DNA from 2 places in the Anaerostipes sp. AF04-45 genome. Region 2 is predicted to be linked to the other one. Evidence: a T-box and tRNA genes for the amino acid it is inferred to sense, from the RefSeq annotation. Region 2 holds a T-box; the other holds one or more tRNA genes.
The links. A T-box is a leader RNA that pairs with one kind of tRNA and senses whether it is charged. The one in region 2 lies ahead of thrS (threonine--tRNA ligase), so its partner is inferred to be a tRNA-Thr.
Positions count from the first base shown of each region.

Region 1: it has a tRNA-Thr gene. The T-box ahead of thrS (threonine--tRNA ligase) is inferred to sense a tRNA for this amino acid. The anticodon was not compared.

Region 1 is NZ_QTXQ01000007.1:125,572-135,339, reverse strand. Features, by position in the region: gene DWV34_RS11950 (SHIRT domain-containing protein) at 1-1,413, opposite strand, end outside; gene DWV34_RS11945 (YSIRK-targeted surface antigen transcriptional regulator) at 1,521-2,717, opposite strand; gene DWV34_RS11940 (MarR family winged helix-turn-helix transcriptional regulator) at 4,030-4,395, shown strand; gene DWV34_RS11935 (pirin family protein) at 4,373-4,693, shown strand; gene DWV34_RS11930 (hypothetical protein) at 4,820-5,395, shown strand; tRNA gene DWV34_RS11925 (tRNA-Thr) at 5,603-5,675, opposite strand; gene DWV34_RS11920 (HPr family phosphocarrier protein) at 5,690-5,947, opposite strand; gene whiA (DNA-binding protein WhiA) at 5,944-6,870, opposite strand; gene rapZ (RNase adapter RapZ) at 6,874-7,728, opposite strand; gene murB (UDP-N-acetylmuramate dehydrogenase) at 7,741-8,649, opposite strand; gene DWV34_RS11900 (ROK family glucokinase) at 8,651-9,589, opposite strand; gene hprK (HPr(Ser) kinase/phosphatase) at 9,595-9,768, opposite strand, start outside.
Region 2 is NZ_QTXQ01000004.1:234,773-244,540, forward strand. Features, by position in the region: gene DWV34_RS07995 (hypothetical protein) at 1-677, opposite strand, end outside; gene DWV34_RS08000 (MerR family transcriptional regulator) at 864-1,721, shown strand; gene DWV34_RS08005 (Fic family protein) at 1,923-2,813, shown strand; gene DWV34_RS08010 (toll/interleukin-1 receptor domain-containing protein) at 2,845-3,714, shown strand; gene DWV34_RS08015 (tRNA 2-thiocytidine(32) synthetase TtcA) at 4,128-4,862, shown strand; gene DWV34_RS08020 (GNAT family N-acetyltransferase) at 5,074-5,514, opposite strand; tRNA gene DWV34_RS08025 (tRNA-Pro) at 5,628-5,702, shown strand; partial or broken gene DWV34_RS08030 (DUF1989 domain-containing protein) at 5,864-6,403, shown strand; gene thrS (threonine--tRNA ligase) at 6,480-8,411, opposite strand; T-box leader at 8,458-8,662, opposite strand; gene DWV34_RS08045 (DUF975 family protein) at 8,708-9,768, opposite strand, start outside.

The sequences.
Region 1 (9,768 bases), on a different contig from region 2:
AGTTTCTGATGTACTTTCTTGAATGAAAATACCACCGCCATGCGCTCCATTATTTCCCTTAATCGTTCCACCTGTTATAGAAAGTCTGCCAGTATCAGATACAGCGATACCACCTCCACTGGCAGTTGTCTTGTTATTAGAAATTATGCCACCAGTCATGTTCATTGTACCATGTAACATAATTGCGCCACCATTACTGTGACGGATACTCCCCCCAACTGTAACTTCAGTGCCTATCGCTTCACAGCCTTCAATAACACCACCTTCTAAGTTAAGCTGTGTACCTTCATCTACATAGACTGCTCCGCCATCATAGCCTTCTGAGCTTTTACAGTTTTCGATTACGGCACCTTTCTTAATAGTCGTTACTACGCCTTTGCCGTTACCTAAGGTAACGATTGCTCCGCCTGACCACGGAGTATACGGATCAGATCCTCGCCCAAGGCAGTTTCTTATAACTGCTCCCTCATCCAAGATGATCGTGGTAGCCCTTGTATGTGTTCCAACACCTCCATCCGAATAAATACCTCCCATGGCATTGTTTCCATCAAGGATGATATTTTTCAGCGTCAGGGACGAATCACCGCCAACATTAAAATGCCTTGATGACCACGCCTTACCCGGGTTTACACGCGTAATCACAAATTGATTTCCTGGAGATGAGGTAACAGTGACCGTCGCATTCATAGGAATGCCTGGTGCCTTGTCATCTTCTGTATAATCACGGGTTACCATAACGGTATATGCATTCCACTTATCTTTATTATCACTGTTAATAGCTCCCAGTGTATCCTGAAGCGTGTCATATCGGCCAATTTCAGAGCCATCCGTGTCTTTGGTAACGATAAATGTTTTTTCTGGTGTTTCTGCTGGCGGAACTTCCGATAGTATATTTTCTATTTTAAAGGATTTTGAATACATCGCAAATGATACTGTTGTATCATCTGTCTTGGTATAGTAAGAATCTGTAACATTATCGTCCGTCACGACAGATACATCCATATCATTCACTTTAACATCAGGGACATTATCATGAAATATTTTTCCATCTGCTGCCTTAAGGTTCTGGATATCAAATCTTAAGCGATACTCTTTTCCAGCCTCAAACTGCACTGTTTCCGATGTGGGTTTTGCGTAACCCCAATTTCCGTCAGCCTGTTTTACCCTCCAGCTTGCAAATACTTCACCACCATCTGTAAGGCTGTTCCCATCATTTGGCTGAACATTAAAACTATCTGGTACTGTATCTCCAAGAACCGGCTCTTTTACCTCGTCCATATCAAACGATAAACTTAAAATTTCCTGTGGAGCTTCTTCAGCATGTACAGACATTGTACCTGAGAACATTGTTCCAAAAGTTAAAATCAGTGCTAAAAGCATTGAGAATTTCTTTTTTAACTTTCTTTGTATCATAATTTCTTTTTACTCCTTTCTTGTGTTTGATTATCTTTTATCTAATCATTTAATTCAGATTCTTCTATAAGAATCACTCCCTTTCCAATCAAAACAGGTCTGAATTTCTATACCACAATATTTGTATCCCTGAATTGCTGTGGTGTCACACCTGTATATTTTTTAAAAGTGCGGTAATAATGAGACAGATCATAGAAGCTCAAACGCCTTGCAATTTCTCCTATCGGAACCCCTGACTGAATCATCATCTTTGATTCCTCAATCTTTCTCTGGTTGACATACTCATTGATGGATACGCCTATTTCTTCTTTAAATCTGCTACGAAGTGCACTTTCTGATAAATAGAACTGTTTTGCAAGTTCTGCAACTTTGATATTGTCATAAATTTTCAAATTAATATATTGTAAGATACATCGAATCAGGGATGTTCTGGCCTGATTCGATACCCCATGAAGTTCTTTTGTAAAATGGATGATCGCACTGTCTCGCGTTGCCAGAACCCCTATAAACTCTGTTTGTTCCTCTAGCTTTCTAATATAATAATTTCTCAGTTTGATTACTGAAAGAATATCCTTCCCGACCTGAATTGCCAGTGATGCCAGTTTTTCCAGAATAATAATCGTATAATTCTTTTCTGTTTTCAAAGAACTGCTAGTCAAAATTGGCAAAACACTTGTTCCCAATTCTACAAGGCCACTTTTTAATAATTCAATATCGCCCTGACTTACAAGATTCATGATTTTATTTTCATAATCAAATGTGTATCGCTCCACACGGAAGGTATCATACACCGTGTCTTCAGATGATTTTCTCACCAACTCCAACTGGTTTTGCGCCACTTGCTCATGCAGTCCTTTCGAATAAACATCCTCCAAATCCATATCAAACAAAAATCCCAGAAGAATCAAACAATCTCTGATATCTCCCAGAGGATATACGGGAAGCGATACATAATATTCCCAACACTCGTTTTCTTTTAAAATTTTTTTGCTTTCTTTCATTAGATTATTATAAACATGAGAAAAATCTGCCCTTGTAATATTGTTAACCCTAAAAGCTCCAATCACTATTTTTACATCCTTATACCACAGACATAAAAAAATTTCATTTAACATTCCGCTATAAAATTGTACAACTTCTTCTGAGATATTCCTTTCTTTAAATTCATAAGAAATAGGATGCTTATAAACTGATTTATAGCTTTTTAAAACTTTATTTGTTTCTTTTTCTAATATCCATACCGGCATTTTCAACATGACATGTAAGGATTTGACTTTTTTCAAATCCTGCTCATTTAAATTCATATAAAAAGTCCCCTTTCTTATGTAAGCACTCACTTTCTGACTTCCATTCTTTGCCCTTCTCATAGTGCTTGGTAGTGTCAAAAACTACCTGTTTTTTGTTACAAAATATATTAAAAAACCTTAATTTTATGGAAAGTTGTAAATAAAAAGAGCATTGACCCCTTTTCCTGCTATTTAATTAAGACGGATAAAAGAGGTCTTTATTTGTGGAATAAAATATCTCTGCACAACAAATGGAATGAAAATACACATTTTTTCCCTTTCTATATCTAAAAACAATCTTAACTATTTTCTACTATACAATAACCACCAAAAAAAGTTAATTGTATAAATTGCGCAAAACGTGTAAATTACGCTTGATTTTAGTGATTTACATTAAGAGAAGCGATAGAAAGAACAAGTGAGTATAAAGGAACTCTCAACTTGGTAAATCAGTATAAAGAGATGGCAGATTTATTAAAAGTAAGTATGGCAACAAAAAAAATTATGGGAAAAATATATAAAGGGAAATCCTTATGAAAAAGATATCGTTTTTTAGACGCAGTAGTCATTTATGAAAAGATTGGTGAAATATTAGAAAAGAAAGATTCTTTATTTTGATCTATAAAAAATATCAAAGTATCCGTGAATTTGCCGCCGATTTACCGGCAACACATTCGGTTTTTGACCTTGTGACAGTCAAAAACCGAACGTACGGTATGAAGGTAATCTCAACGGTAAAGAAAACGCGGTTGTCCTTTTGAGTTATCCTGAAAAGGCATTTGCAAATCCCAGGGCATTACGTGCCTTTATCAGCACAAATACAGAATCATTGACACTGGAAATTCTTTCGTGTTATGTATGCGGATGGGCAATCGAGGTATGTTTCAGGTGATGTGAAAACAGACTGGCACTGGCTGCATACCAGATAAGTTCCTCAAAGGGAATCCAGAGATACTGGCTGCTGATGTCACTAGCACATTATATTTGTCTCGTAGGAACGGAGAAATACAGTTCTTTTGAAACTGGATACCGCCTGATTTGTGACATGATCCAGCAAGAGAAGTATCTGTTTCAATGCGCAAAGGCAAGTAGCGATTTTGATTTATTTACGAAAGTAGCAATGTAGTTTTGTGCATTTTTTAATTTGTTCATTTATAGTAACAATGTATATTTACAAAAAAAATCTGGTGCAAAATTATATCTACATAGATAATATCTAGTTAGATACAATGCAATTAAAGGAGGTGAATTACTTTTGGGCAGAACAGAAATGAAAATTTTGATCGGACTTCACAGAAATGTAAATGCTTTAGATAAATAAACATCCAAAATAGCAGCAGAATACAATTTAACCTTTAGTCAATTTATGGTTTTAGAAGCTCTTTACAGTAAAGGCGATATGAGCGTCGGAGAGGTAAGGGAAAGAATACTCAGTAGCGTGGGAACCATACCTCTAATAGTGAACAACTTGGTAAAAATGAACTATATCGAAAGATTATCTGACGAGAAAGACAGGCGTGTATGTATACTGCATCTGACGAAAGAAGGCTATGATGTTATTAGCAAAATTGCACCTAAAAATGAAGCGATGATAACAGAAAGCATGGAAGTATTGGATCAAGAAGAAAAAGAAAAACTGGTATATCTTTTGAAGAAAATAGGAGGAAAATTTAATGGAAAGAACAGTGAAGACTAAAGTAAAAGGTTTTAGAACAACAGATGGAGCAGTTGTAAACTTAGTAAGAGTCTTAGAAAATCAGACAATAAAGGAGTTTTATCCTATTTTAATGCTTGACTCTTTTGACAGCGTTAATCCTGATGATTATACAGCAGGATTTCCAATGCATCCGCATAGAGGAATCGAAACAATCAGTTATGTGTCAAGAGGCAAAATGGTTCATAAGATAGTTTGGGTAATGAAGACGGAATTTCAGACGGAGAGGGTTTGTCAAGCAAACTATGTAAATTTTAATTTTATAGGGAGTGTAAGATAAAGTGTGTAAATTAGTAACCAACTAATTACACACTTTATCTTACACTCCCGTGTTAATTCTTATATTAAAGATGCTTTTTTTGATGTTGAAGTGAGTTCAATTCTTCCAATTCATATTGAAAATTGGATGGCAGAACTTTCTAAACAGTCTCCTAAAAACAAACCCAATGAAAAACTAAAGCCAAGCACTATTAATAAAGCAAAGAGTGTTTTTAGTTCAATGATGCAATATACTATACGTCCATTACATATAATAACCCAGAACCCATGTCACGATGTAGAACAGTACACCCTTCCACCTAAGCAGCAATTAGTTTGGACTCAAGATCAGATTAACTATTTCTTGTCTTTACAAAGTGTTAAGGCATCTTTCTATTATGATATGTTATGCTTAAGCTTTTCTACAGCGATGGCTCCTGAGGAAGTTTGCGGATTTCAAGAATCAGATCTTAAAAGCTCTTTTCTTTCTTTGCACCAGGCATTAGACAAATACGACTGCATATCAGATATGAAACGCCCTGGAAGGCACAGAAAGCTTATTATACCCGATGAGTTGGCAGTGTTATTACAAAAGCGCCTTGCTCTAAAAAACACCTGGCGTTTACAACCAGATTTTTTAGAAAATGATTTATTGTTTACATACAAAGATGGAAGAAGAATTAATCTCAATGTATATCAAGAAATTTTAAGAAACTACTTTTAAATTATAATATGGAGGTAGACTCCTACATAAAGAAGCATGGATCACATCCATTTGGCATACTTCCAGAAATGACTTTATATGGTGGACGACATTCGTTTGCTTCTAAAATACTTCCGAAAACTGAAACATTGAAAAAACTGTTTTTGATGTTTCTAAAAAGATATAAAAAAACAGCGCAAGCACTGATATCTACAGCGTTTGCGCCAAAGCTGAAAACCGGATTTGAACCGGCGACCCCTTCATTACGAGTGAAGTGCTCTACCAACTGAGCTATTTCAGCATATGAGGAGCCTTTTATGCTCCTTTTGTCAAATATTTTTCAATTGTTGTGATGGCAGTTTCTTCGTCTGCTCCGTCAGCAACAACAGTGATATTGTCTAAATCATCCAACCCAAGACTCATCATACCCATGATACTTTTTCCGTTGATCCTTTTGTTGCCTGCCTCGATCAGGATCTTGCTCTCAAACTGGCTGGCCATCTGGACCAAAAAGGCAACCGGACGTTCTTCCTTGTTCTCGGTCACATGAATATTGATACTCTTAGAAATCATAATGATCCTCCCATTCTCATATCTTCAGCAATCTTACTCAGCTTCTTAAGACGATGATTGACCCCTGATTTGCCTACGGGGGGATTCAGCATCTCTCCTAGCTCTTTCAGAGTAGCCTCCGGATGTTCCAATCGCAGATAGGCGATGTCTTGCAGTCCCTGGTTCAGTTCACTAAGCCCTCTATGCTCTTGTAAAAATCGAATATCCTCGGCTTGCTTCACGGCTGCTGACACTGTCTTGTTAATGTTGGCAGTCTCACAGTTTACACGGCGGTTCACCGTGTTCCTCATATCTTTCAAGATACGGACATTTTCGAGGTTCATCAAAGCTATGTGTGCTTCCATAATGTTCAGTACATCAACGATCTTGGCACCTTCTTTGATATACACTACATAGTACTTCTTACGAATAACTATTTTAGCATCTAATTCAAAAAAATCAAGCACATCTTGCAATTGTACCGCAAATTGTTCATGAAGAGTTACAATTTCAAAGTGATAATTCTTCTCTGGATCACTCATGGAACCGGCTGCCAGAAATGCTCCCCGGATATAGGCCCTTTTACAGCACGTGTTCTGCAGGACTAATCCAAAGTTTTTCGGCTCGAAATATTTCACTGCTTTCAATAATAAAACACAATCCTCATGTTTGTCAACAAAAACCGAATAATTTCGACTTCTTTTTAGATATTCGTTGCGTTTTACCTGAAGTTCTCCATGTATATGGAATGTGTCTTTCAGCAGCGTAAAAAACCGTTTCGCCACCGATACATTCTCCGTATGAACCTTGACCAGATAGCTTCCCTTCTCTTCGCGGACTTCCCCGCAAAAGTTGAGAATACCGGCAAGTTCTGCAATTTTACAGTGTCTTGCTCCGCTCGTAAGCCTTGCAAGTTCTTCTTTGACTTCACTTGAAAATGACATTTCCTACCTCGTTATATCTCTATGCTCAACCTTCACCGGATATGGCAGCTGTTTTAATTTTTCTGCCAGTGCATTCGTGATGGTGACAGAACGGTGCTTCCCTCCAGTGCAGCCGATCCCTATGACCAGATTATACTTTCCTTCTTTGATGTAGTTGGGAATCAGAAATTTGAGCATATCTTCTAATTTCTCTAAAAATACTCTGGACTCTTCATGTTTCATGACAAACTCCTGAATAGGCCTGTCATTGCCGGTCAGAGGGCGCAGAGAAAGGTCATAATAAGGATTGGGAAGGAATCTTACATCAAACACCAGGTCTACGTCTGCCGGTATACCGAATTTGAACCCAAAAGACACCACTGCCACATTGAAGTTAGCATATTCTTCTTCCCTGACAAATATCCTGTCAATTTCAGCCTTCAGCTCCCTTGTGAGAAGCTGGCTGGTATCTATGACATAATCCGCATGTTTTTTCAAAACATCGACTGCTTCCCGCTCCTTTTCAATACCATCCTCTATCCGGCCGTTCCTGGCCAGAGGATGATTCCTTCTGGTCTCCTTGTAACGCTTGATCAAAATCCGGTTGCTGGCATTGAGAAACAAAATTTCAAACTTGACACCCATTTCATTGACTTTTTTTAATTCTTCTAAAAACTCATCAATCGATGCGCCGCTCCGGATATCAATGCCTAAAGCCACATTTGAAATATTTGCAGTCTTGTCAAGGGTAAGCTCCGCAAATCTGCACAGCAGTCTGGTGGGGAGATTATCCACACAAAAATACCCGACATCTTCCAGCATTTTAAGAGCACTGCTCTTTCCTGCCCCAGACATCCCGGTTACGATTACAAACCTCATACGTAAATTCCTCTAAAACTTTCCGACCCGCTTCACTTCCGGTTCCAGGTCCACTCCAAACTTTTCCTTCACTGTTTTCTGAACGTCTTCGATCAGCTGAAGAACATCTTTCGCCGTTGCGTTCTCCTGATTTACTACAAATCCGCAGTGTTTATCCGACACACGTGCCCCTCCGACCTGATATCCTCTGAGTCCTGCGTCATCAATCAGTTTTCCGGCAAAGTAGCCCTCCGGGCGCTTAAACGTACTGCCTGCGCTCGGCAGTTCCAGAGGCTGTTTCGTCTTCCTGGCTAATGTATACTCATCCATTTGTTTTTTTATCTCAGAGGGTTCTCCCTCTTTCAAAGAAATTGTACCGCCGAGCACCGTATATCCGCATTTAATGACATTGCTGGTTCGGTATCCAAGCTCCAGTTCCTCTGCGGAAAGGGTAAGAATCTCTCCTTCTTTCGTGAGGACTGTGGCCTCTTTTAATACCTGGATCATCTCTCCGCCGTAGGCTCCCGCATTCATAGTGATTGCGCCTCCGAATGTTCCAGGTATGCCTCCTGCAAACTCAAAGCCTGTCAGGCTCCGGTTCTGTGCTTCCCGGGCAATAGAGCTTAGCAATGCTCCCGCCTGAGCCGTAATCTCAGTTCCGTTGACTGTGATTTCATTCATGTTCTTATAAATCTGGAGGACAATGCCGTCGATTCCCCGGTCCCCTACCAGCAGATTGCTTCCGTTTCCCAGAATAAACATGGGAATTTCGTGTTTCCTGGCAGTCTTCACGGTCCACTGCACTTCCTCAATGGTTTCAGGAATAATGTACAATTCTGCCTCTCCGCCTATCCGGAAGGTCGTATGTTTTTTCATCGGTTCTTTTGTAAGTACCCGTTCGGGTGCGATCTTCTGTCTCAATTCTTCAAGAATCGTGTTCATGCTATTCTCCTTTAATCAGCCTTGCAGCCCCGTAAATTCCTGCGTCATTTCCGAGACTTGCAAGAATAAATTTCCCTTCTTTTACAGCGCCGAAGGTGTATGTCCCATAATGCTTTTTAATGGCGTCAAGAAGGATATCTCCTGCTTTCGACACACCTCCCCCGATGACAAATACTTCGGGGTCTACTGTCAGTGTGATATTCCCGAAGGCCATTGCCAGCTTCTCTCCCAGCCGGTCGACCTGTTCTATGGCAAAGGCGTCTCCTTCTTTTGCCAGATCAAAAATATCTTTTGCCGAAAAGCCGTCCATTCGGCGCAGCGGCGTTTCTATGTCAGATTCCTCCAGCGCTTTTTTTGTCTCATATACAATTCCTGTCGCTGAAGCGTACAGTTCCAGACAGCCGGTCTTTCCGCAGTTACACTTGCGTGTCTCCGCCGGGTTTACCGTCATGTGTCCGATCTCACCGCCATATCCATGGCTTCCGTTGATGATCTGTCCGTCGACGATCATGCCGCCGCCCACACCTGTTCCCAGAGTAACCATGACAGCACTGCGGTAATCTTTCGCAGCACCAGCCCAAAGTTCTCCCAGCGCAGCCACATTTGCATCGTTGGTCACTTTGACAGGACAGTCCAGCAGTTTGCCCAGTTCCTGAGCCACGTTGACCTGCCCCCAGCCCAGATTGACACATTCATTGACCTTTTCAAAAGAAAGTACCGCCCCGGGAACCCCGACTCCTGCTCCAATCAGCTGTCCGGTTTCTATCCCATGGAATGCGATATTTTCTTTCAGCGCCACTCCGATATCCTCTATAATATATGCCCCGCCGTCCTCTTTTCTGATGGGAATCTCCCACTTTTCTTTCAGACTTCCGTCCTCCTGAAACAATCCCAGTTTTACGGTGGTGCCTCCTACATCGACTCCATAAATGTAATTCATTCTGCTTATTCCTCCAATTTCCCGGTCACTCGTTTGTATAATTCTTCCGCGGCATTATATCCCATCTTCTTCTGACGGTGATTAATGGCAGCGGCCTCAACGATAATCGCGAGATTTCTTCCCGGACGGATCGGCAGCGCGTGTGCCACAACCTTATTCCCCAGGTATTCTATATAATT
Region 2 (9,768 bases):
TCTTTTAGGAACTTTACAAAGCTGTATCCTCCGGCCTGATATACATTGTGAAACTGTGCCCATACGAAAAGCAGTGTGGTTTCCATCGTGATGATTCTAATGAATTTATGAAAAGGATGTTTTTTGAACCGGCTTAACGTATGAGACTGAAACATAATATGCGGCAGTTCATCACGGAGCATCTGGGTGCAGATACTTTTTAACGCAGGGGAGTCTGTGCTCTTTGACAGGGCGTCATAATAGGTCAGGGCGATCATTTCAGCTGTTACAAGTATGGTGATCTCACATCCCAGTCCCCCTGCCTGCCTTAATTTCCGGAAGACTTTATCGGGAAAAGATGACTTGGCAGGTTTAATGTGGTGATGATCCATGAATTTTCTTAAATATGCGGAGTGCCAGTTTCCTTCTTTGATGAACCATAGCATAGCTTCCCGGTATTCAGGAGCACCATGTTGATGTATGTATGCTTCCACTGTGTTCATGAGATGTCTGCCGTCGGAGCCCTCGCCTTTTTGGAAAGCTCGGACGGAGGGAGTGATGAGCCTTCGTTCTGAATCTGTCAGAGGCAATTCTTTTGAAAAATCGATGTGGAGTCTTTGCTGGTCATTGGATTTAAAGTAGGAAATCCAGTCTTTATAGTTGTATTTATTCATTTTTGATTTTAATAGATTGATCATGTTGGGCTCCCTTTCATATGTTATATTTTGGATGTTAATTGTATTTTACCATATACAGCAGCAGTGTGAAAATCGATGTCTGGATACAAATATGATATACTCAAAGAAAAGTTTGAAATTATCTATTGACCCTCACGGGGCGTCATAGATTAAGTTGGATATATCAGGAACGGGAGGGCAACAGCTATGAGGACGGTAAAGGAAATATCAGAAGTAACAGGTATCAGCGTGCGCACGCTTCACTACTATGATGAGATCGGGCTATTAAAGCCGACGAGCAAGAGTGATGCGGGATACCGGCTTTATGACGATAAAGCGTTGGAAACTTTACAGCAAATCCTGTTTTTCCGTGAGTTTGATATTCCACTGAAGGAAATCAAAGCTGTTATAAAAAATCCGGCTCTTGAGAAAAATCAAATTTTGCAGGTACAGAGGAGAATGCTGGTTTCTAAGAAAGAACGAATGGAGCGCCTGATTGCCAGTATTGATGATATTTTGAAAGGAGATAATAAAATGGATTTTGCAGTTTTCAGTAAACCGGAAATAGAAGAAATGTTTGAAGCCATGCTGGATCATATGCCGGATGAAATGCGTCAAATGGCCATTAAAGAATTTGGCGGTGTAGAAGAGTGGAGGAAACATTACATTGAAGTATTGTCCTCAGAAAAAATGCAGAAGAGCTATGCAAAAGTAGTGGAGTGGTATGGCGGTAAAGATGAATACTTGTCTGTTGTGAAGAACCCTGTCAGCAAAGAAATTGCAGAAAGTTTTAATAAAAGAATAGAAGTGATATTGCAGAAGCTGATTGCTAAACGTGGTTGTCCTCTGGATTCCTTTGAGGTAAGAGAAATTGTCGGTGAGTACGGATTTGTAGTGAAACAGCTTAGTCAGATGAAGGAAGAGAGGGAGGGTATGCTTGCCACCGCACGCTTCTATCGGAATGAACCTTCAAAGTCTAAATTGGATGAAACGTATGGAGAGGGGGCGGCAGAATTTTTTGCTGAGGCGATTGAGGCTTTTTATGGAAGAAGTGATGAGCACTAAATTATTGATTGTTATATAGATAAAATAAGAACTGGATCTCACTATTAAGAAGTGGAATCTGGTTTTTATTTTTTGTAGTATTTTCGGAAACGGCAAAAATATTATAAATAATGATCAAGAAATAGATTTATTGCCGATAATGTGATATAATATTTATTAAATTAGTATTATTTTTTATTACAAATTAACGGAGGAAATCAGATGCAATATCTTTCAGTGGCAGAGACAGCGGAAAAATGGAATATATCGGAGCGCAGCGTAAGAAATTACTGTGCCCAAGGCCGTGTGCATGGAGCATTTCTTACCGGAAAGACTTGGAGTATTCCAGAAAATGCAGAAAAGCCAGAACGTATTAATAAGAAAAAAGAAAAGCCGATAACACTATTAGATATTTTGCAGAGTGAGAAGAAAAATAAGTATTCCGGCGGTATTTATCATAAAACACAGATTGACTTGACATATAACTCAAACCATATCGAAGGCAGCCGCCTGACTCACGATCAGACAAGATATATTTTTGACACCAATACCATTGGTGTAGAAAATGAAGTCCTTAACGTGGATGATGTGATTGAAACGGCAAATCATTTCCGATGCATCGACATGATCATCGACAATGCGAAAGCGACACTGACTGAGAAATTTATCAAAGATCTTCACTTGATTCTAAAAAACGGAACGAGTGATTCCAGAAAAGATTGGTTTTCCGTTGGAGAATATAAAAAGATGCCAAACGAAGTCGGCGGCATGGTTACTGCACTTCCTGAAGAAGTTGCCGATAGAATGAAAGCGCTGCTTACAGAATACAACAACAAGGAAGAAAAGACTTTGGAGGATATTCTAGATTTTTATGTTAAATTTGAAAGAATTCATCCGTTTCAAGATGGCAACGGACGTGTCGGCAGATTGATTATGTTTAAGGAATGCCTGAAATATAATATCGTTCCATTTATCATCGAAGACCAATTGAAGATGTTTTATTATCGTGGACTGAAGGAATGGAAAAATGAAAAAGGGTATTTGAAAGATACATGTCTGACAGCACAGGATAGATATAAATCTTATTTGGATTATTTTTGGATTGGATATTAAATGTTACTTGCGGAGAAGCGGAGGGAAATAAATGAGTGTTGAACAAGCGCAGAGAGTTGTAAATCAATTTAATAAAGAAATTGCTGATTTAGAAAAAAAGATGGCTGATTTAGTAAAAAAAGAAGCTGATAAGACAAAAAGAATTGGAGATATACAACGAAGTATCACAAAGAATACATCAGCCACTTCTCTAAGGTCAAAAGATAGGCAAATCGAGAGATATCAAAAGGATTTATCTAGAGTTCTCTCTGATAAAGCTGATATTAACAAAAAAATAGCTGATAAAAGAATGCGTTTGGCTGACGCAACAGTAAAATTGCAAAAAGAAGAAACTACGCATGCTAAGTCTTTAGCTAAACAGCAAGAAAAGGGATACATCACTTATCAAAAGCAAATTTCAGATTTAACTAAGCAGATAAAAGCACAGGAAAACCTTGTTTCATCAAAAGAGAACCTTTTTGATTCGAGTGGTGCTGAGGAATACGATGTTTTTGTTTCTCATGCAACAGAAGATAAAAGCAGTTTTTGTGATGAATTTGTACAAGTTCTTAAAGATAAATACGAATTAAACGTTTGGTATGATAGTGTTTCTTTACAATGGGGAGACAGCATTAGAACAGAGATTGACAAAGGTCTTAAAAAATCTAAATTCGGCGTTGTTATTTTGTCAAGAAGTTATATAAAAAAATATTGGACAAACTATGAACTTGAAGGTCTTTTCCAAAGAGAGTCAAATGGTGGAAAACTAATCCTTCCAATATGGCATGATATTACTAAGAAAGAGGTTCAAGACTTCAGCCCGTCACTAGCTGGAAAAATGGCTATGAATACCGCTATAATGACAGCGGATGAAATTGCCGAAAAATTAAATCAACTCTTTGAGGCTTCTCAAAGAGAATAAGGATGACTTTTTGAAGGTTCAGATTACTGTTGAATTTTAGGCAATTTACAATTTCTGGACTTTTAAGACGAATGTTGATGCCAGTGATCATAGAAAAGAAAGAATATCTCTTTTTACCATGGATTTTCATATCATGCAGATGATAGGGTCCTGTAATGCCTGTGCGCGGAGGAAGCTTTGTCTAATTGGCTGAGAAATTTTTACGCATGAGTGCCTCATTTCTACAATGGATAGGAGCTACTAAAAATGATACGCTATATGGAAGGGAAGTGTAAGGCTAAAATCAGCATAGAGGTGGAAGTTACTTTTTCATTCAAGGGTACTATTTATCTGCTCTGGAAACAGTAGCACTTCGAGATTCTATATGTTATACTAAACATCGAAAATTTGTTAAGAAACTGAGGAAAATAATTATGAAGTTACAACAAGTACTAAGCTATGTCCGCCGGGCCGTGGACGACTATCAGATGATACAGGAAGGGGACAAGATCGCAGTCGGCATTTCTGGCGGCAAGGACAGTCTGACCATGCTCTATGCCCTTGCACAGTTACGCATTTTTTACCCGAACAAATTTGAAATCCATGGAATTACCGTAGATCTTGGATTCGGAAACTTTGACATATCTCAAGTAGAAAAACTATGTGAAGAATTAAAAGTACCATATACTATTGTAAAAACAGAAATCGCAGATGTGGTTTTTGAGCGCAGGAAGGAAACAAACCCGTGTTCTCTTTGTGCTAAGATGAGAAAGGGTGCATTGAATGAAAAGATAAAAGAGCTGGGATGCAATAAAGTTGCCTATGCCCACCACAAAGATGATCTGGTGGAGACATTTTTGATGTCCATGCTGTTTGAAGGGAGGCTTCATTGTTTTTCACCGGTGACATACCTGGACCGGATGGATCTTAAAGTCATTCGGCCTTTGATGTACATGGATGAAGCAGATGTGATTGGATTTAAGAATAAGATGAACCTTCCGGTGGAAAAGAGTCCTTGTCCGATGGACGGCTATACAAAGAGACAGTATGCAAAAGAGACCTTAAAAAAATTGGATGAAGACCATCCGGGATCGAAAGATCATATGTTTCGGGCTATGATCCATGGAAATCTTGAAGGATGGCCTGAAAGACAGGAACGAAAAAGATAACATACAAAAGCAACCAATGAAAAAACAAGATGCCTATCAAAATTATTTTTTGACAGAGATCTTGTTTTTTTGATTTTAACAATAATTTGAGTTTGTACCACAACAAGAATGAAGCAGCTGCAGTAAAAAATATATCAGGAGAGTAAAATGATGATCTCTATATCTATACGCAAAATACTAATTTAAATTATAGATATAGGGGAAAAGCTCTTTATTCTACTGTCAGGATCATTTTCTGGCATGGATAATCAAATACTGTGAGCAATTCATCATCTTTGAATCCGCAGGCATGATAACAATTTCGTGCCGCAATTCCTTTCTTATCTTCAGATGTAAATGTCACCACCTGAATTTGATCTCCAGGTTTAAAAGCCAGGATCATTTTTTTAATAAGTTTTTTTGCTGCACCTAGCTTTCTGTAGTCAGGATGTGTGGCCAGGAACTGTAATTCCTTTTCCGTCCTTGAAAATAATAATAAGCAGGTGATTTCTCCTTTATCATTCATTGCCGCAAGGGCTTCTTTGTTTTCGATGCAGTATTTTAGAGCTTTCCTGAATTCTTCCTCCTTGTAGCCAGCAAAATCTGTTTTGACAATTTCGACAAATTTCATACAAGACTCTATATCATTTTTTTTGACCAAATTTATTTCCATATTTCTACTCGCCCTTTCGCTTTCACCATACTTTTATTCCATCATACAAAAAAATCTGAGTAAATTCAATTAATACTTGCACTCTTCGATAGAATCCGATAAAATACTTCTAGCGGGGTATGGCTCAGTTTGGTTAGAGCGCACGGCTGGGGGCCGTGAGGTCGCAGGTTCGAATCCTGTTACCCCGACTTTTTAATATTTTTTAACGAGAGCCGGCAGGCTTTGGCCAAGGGATTATCTGACGGATATAAAATCACTGATTGTGATTTCCGTTGGATATTTTTTCTTTTGATGAAGAGAGGGGAAATTAGAAATGGAGTATATAATAGATGCCTGCAGCGGAAAAAGTATGAATGTATCGGCAGGACAAAAAGTAACGATTATTGATCTTGAAGGCGGACAAGTCGTTGATTTTTTTGCAGAACATAAAGAAAATTCAGAGGAATTTCTATCCACCGGAGTCACAATAGATTGTAATGAATCTTTACGTCTATCGGTCGGAAATCATATTTATTCAAATCTTTATCACCCGATGTTTGAAGTGCTTTATGATGAGGTTGGCGAGCATGATCTGCTTCACCCATGCTGCCGCCCCGAGATGTACGATTTCTTTTATCATAATGGAGAATGACATTCAAATTGTTTAGATCATATTAATCACAGTCTGGATGAGAAAAGACCAATCATTCATCCGGTAAATATTTTTATGTATACGAAAATTAGTGCGGGTGGTTCTATTTCGGTCAGAAAGCCCCTGTCAAAGGCGGGGAACAAGATAATTCTAAGAGCTGAAATGGATATGCGTCTGGGCATTGCCGCCTGTAGTGTATCTGAGAGTGAGTGCAATAACGGAAAATGTACTCCAGTTAAAATTCTTATTGAAGACTGATGAATCAAATTTGATAATACGGATAAAGAAAGAACCGGGAATAAGTGACTCCCGGTTCTTTCTTTATAAATCATCTTTACTTCTCTTCTTCTTTTTCCACCTGGCGGATTTCTTTTGTCTCTATTTCTTTCCGTATCGCACAAATAAAGTCGTCTAAGGACATCTGTCCTTCGTCTCCCTTGAATCTGCTTCTCACGGAAACTGCCTGGTTCTCTTCTTCTTTTCCGCCCACAACCAGCATATATGGAATCTTATGAAGCTGTGCCTCACGGATCTTGTAGCCCATTTTTTCGGCTCTTGTATCAATCTCTGCTCGGATGCCGGCAGCTTTTAACGCATCGAGTACTTTTGTTCCGTACTCTAAATGCTTATCAGAAATCGGAATGACTTTTACCTGCACCGGTGCCAGCCAGGTTGGAAAAGCCCCGGCGAAATGTTCGATCAGGATTCCGATAAACCGCTCGATAGAACCAAATGCTACCCGATGGATCATGATCGGACGGTGCTTCTCTCCGTCTGCTCCTGTGTAATGAAGGTCAAATCTCAGCGGAAGCTGGAAGTCTAACTGAATGGTTCCGCACTGCCATGTCCTTCCGATGGAATCCTCCAGATGGAAGTCGATTTTCGGCCCGTAGAATGCTCCGTCGCCTTCGTTGACAACATAGTCAAGGCCAAGGTCATCCAGTGCACTTCTCAAAGAATCTGTTGCCATCTCCCAGTCTTCATCACTTCCCATGCTGTCTTCCGGACGGGTTGACAGTTCTACGTGATATTTAAATCCAAACAGGCTGTAAACCTGATCGATCAGTGCTGCAACACCTTTGATCTCGTCTTTGATCTGCTCCGGCATCATAAAGATATGGGCATCATCCTGTGTAAAGCAGCGGACACGCATCAGTCCGTGGAGCTGTCCGGATTTTTCATGACGGTGGACTAAACCGAGTTCACCCATACGAAGGGGCAGGTCACGGTAAGAGCGCGGCTCTGACTGGTATACTAAAACGCCGCCCGGACAGTTCATCGGTTTGATCGCAAAATCTTCTTCGTCGATCACAGTAGTATACATATTTTCCTGATAGTGATCCCAGTGGCCGGATGTCTCCCACAGATGCCTGCTCAGCATGATCGGGCTTGAAATTTCAACATAGCCGGCTTTGTTATGGATCTCTCTCCAGTAATCCAGTAAAGTATTTTTAAGAACCATCCCATTCGGCAGGAAGAACGGGAACCCTGGTCCTTCATCTCTCATCATAAAGAGTCCCAGTTCTTTTCCAAGCTTTCTGTGGTCACGTTTTTTGGCCTCTTCCATCATGGTCAGGTAATCTTTCAGCTCTGCTTTCTTTGCAAAAGCAGTTCCATAGATCCTGGTGAGCATCTGGTTCTTTTCGTTACCGCGCCAGTAAGCACCGGCAAGGCTTGTCAGTTTAAACGCTTTTACCGGTTTTGTTGTCATAAGATGAGGTCCGGCACACAGGTCAATGAACTCTCCCTGCTGATAAAAACTGATCACTGAATCCTCCGGGAGGTCTTCAATCAGTTCTACCTTATATGGTTCATTTTGCTCTTTCATAAAAGCAATGGCTTCTTCTCTCGGTTTTGTAAAGCAGGTGATTTGAAGTCCTTCTTTCACGATCTTCTTCATCTCTGCTTCAATTTTTTCCAGGTCATCCTGTGTAAAAGGAGTATCCTTTTCCATATCATAATAAAATCCGTTGTCAATGGAAGGGCCGATGGCAAGCTTCGTCTCCGGATACAGGCGTTTGACTGCTTGAGCTAAAATATGGGATGCCGTATGACGGAAAGCATGTCTTCCGCCCTCTGAATCGAAGGTGAGAATGTTCAGTTCACAGTCATCTTCGAGGATTGTCCTTAAATCTACCACTTCTCCGTTCACTTCGCCTGCACATGCTGCTCTTGCAAGTCCTTCGCTGATGTCTTTGGCAATGTCAATGACAGACATACTCTGGCTGTATTCTTTCACAGAACCATCTTTTAAAGTAATTTTCATCTTTTTTTCCTTTCTTACTAAAATAAAAAAGTCCCATGGAAAATTTCCATGGGACGAGTTATCGCGGTTCCACCCTGGTTGCCTTTCTGTGAATGATACAGAAGGCCGCTTATATGGCGGTAACGGTGCCGACCGGGCTGGTTTGCAGCCGCTCAGAGGTGGTCTTCATCTGCTTTGGCTTAGAACACTCACACCATATGTGTCCCTCTCTGAAAGTTTTCACAGACTACTCTTCTCTTCAGCGCTTTTTCTTATTTCTAAAATATTATAACACCGATGAATTTTGAAATCAATCCTCAATTTGCCTGGATATGATCTTCTGTGTGGGAATAATCGGTAATTCCTTTTCCTGCGTTTGGATGCTTTGAGGAATAAATCTGATCTGTCAAAAAAGTCCCCAGCAGCAGTATACAAAGGATGACCAGCAGTTTAGGCTTCAGCTTTTGGATCTGATTATCAATGATTGGGGCAAGGAAATAGACGATTGCTATGCCTCCAAGTCCAAAAACAAGCAGTCCTTCCGCACAGACTCTTCCCTGGATATTCAGAAAATATCCGCTGTAGTCCCACCATTTTTGTCCATGATGTACGGTTTCGAGAAAAACAGAAGTAAAATATTCCACACATCCGCACAGCACAACTGCAGAAAAGAATTCAGCAACAGGCCGGCTTCGCATTTTATGTAAGAGCGTAAGGATCAGAATACTGCCGACACCATAGATTGGAAGCCAGGGACCGTGAAGTACGCCCCGGTTTACAAAGGTACCATCAGAGATTAAATGCAGGCTTACCTCCCATACCCATCCGATAAATGACAGGATAAAATAAATCATGATCAGAGACCAGATGGTATAATTGCGCATATAATGCAGCGTCTGAATCTTTCTGCGCTTTGTATGTTCAGGGAAATTGCTTAGTCTTCCGGGATATGAAATTTTTTGAACAGCGCCGGCAAGATCCTGGAGCCTGATCTGCTCTGACTGATATTGTTCATATTGTTGATACGCATTGGAATTGACCAGAATTACGCCGAAATAGTCAGATAAAAATCTGCCGATTCCTGTGCGGCTGTCTTTGAAGTTCCTGGTTTGTTTCAAAACAGGGATCACGTCTCCATATGCCTGCTCGATTTCTCTTTCTCCTGCAGTTTCAAAGAGATAACGGTCATTTAATAAGTCTGCATGTTTTATCTGCCGGTCTTTGGCTTCTTTTCTGAGCTGTGTGTAATACTCGCAGAATACTGCAGTTTTATATGGGCTGGAGTATAAGACTGCACTGATGCCAAGGGTCATAAGTTCGAGGATGTTCCATCCGAAAAAAGACAGTTCAAATACAAAACACTGCCATTTGTGTCCTC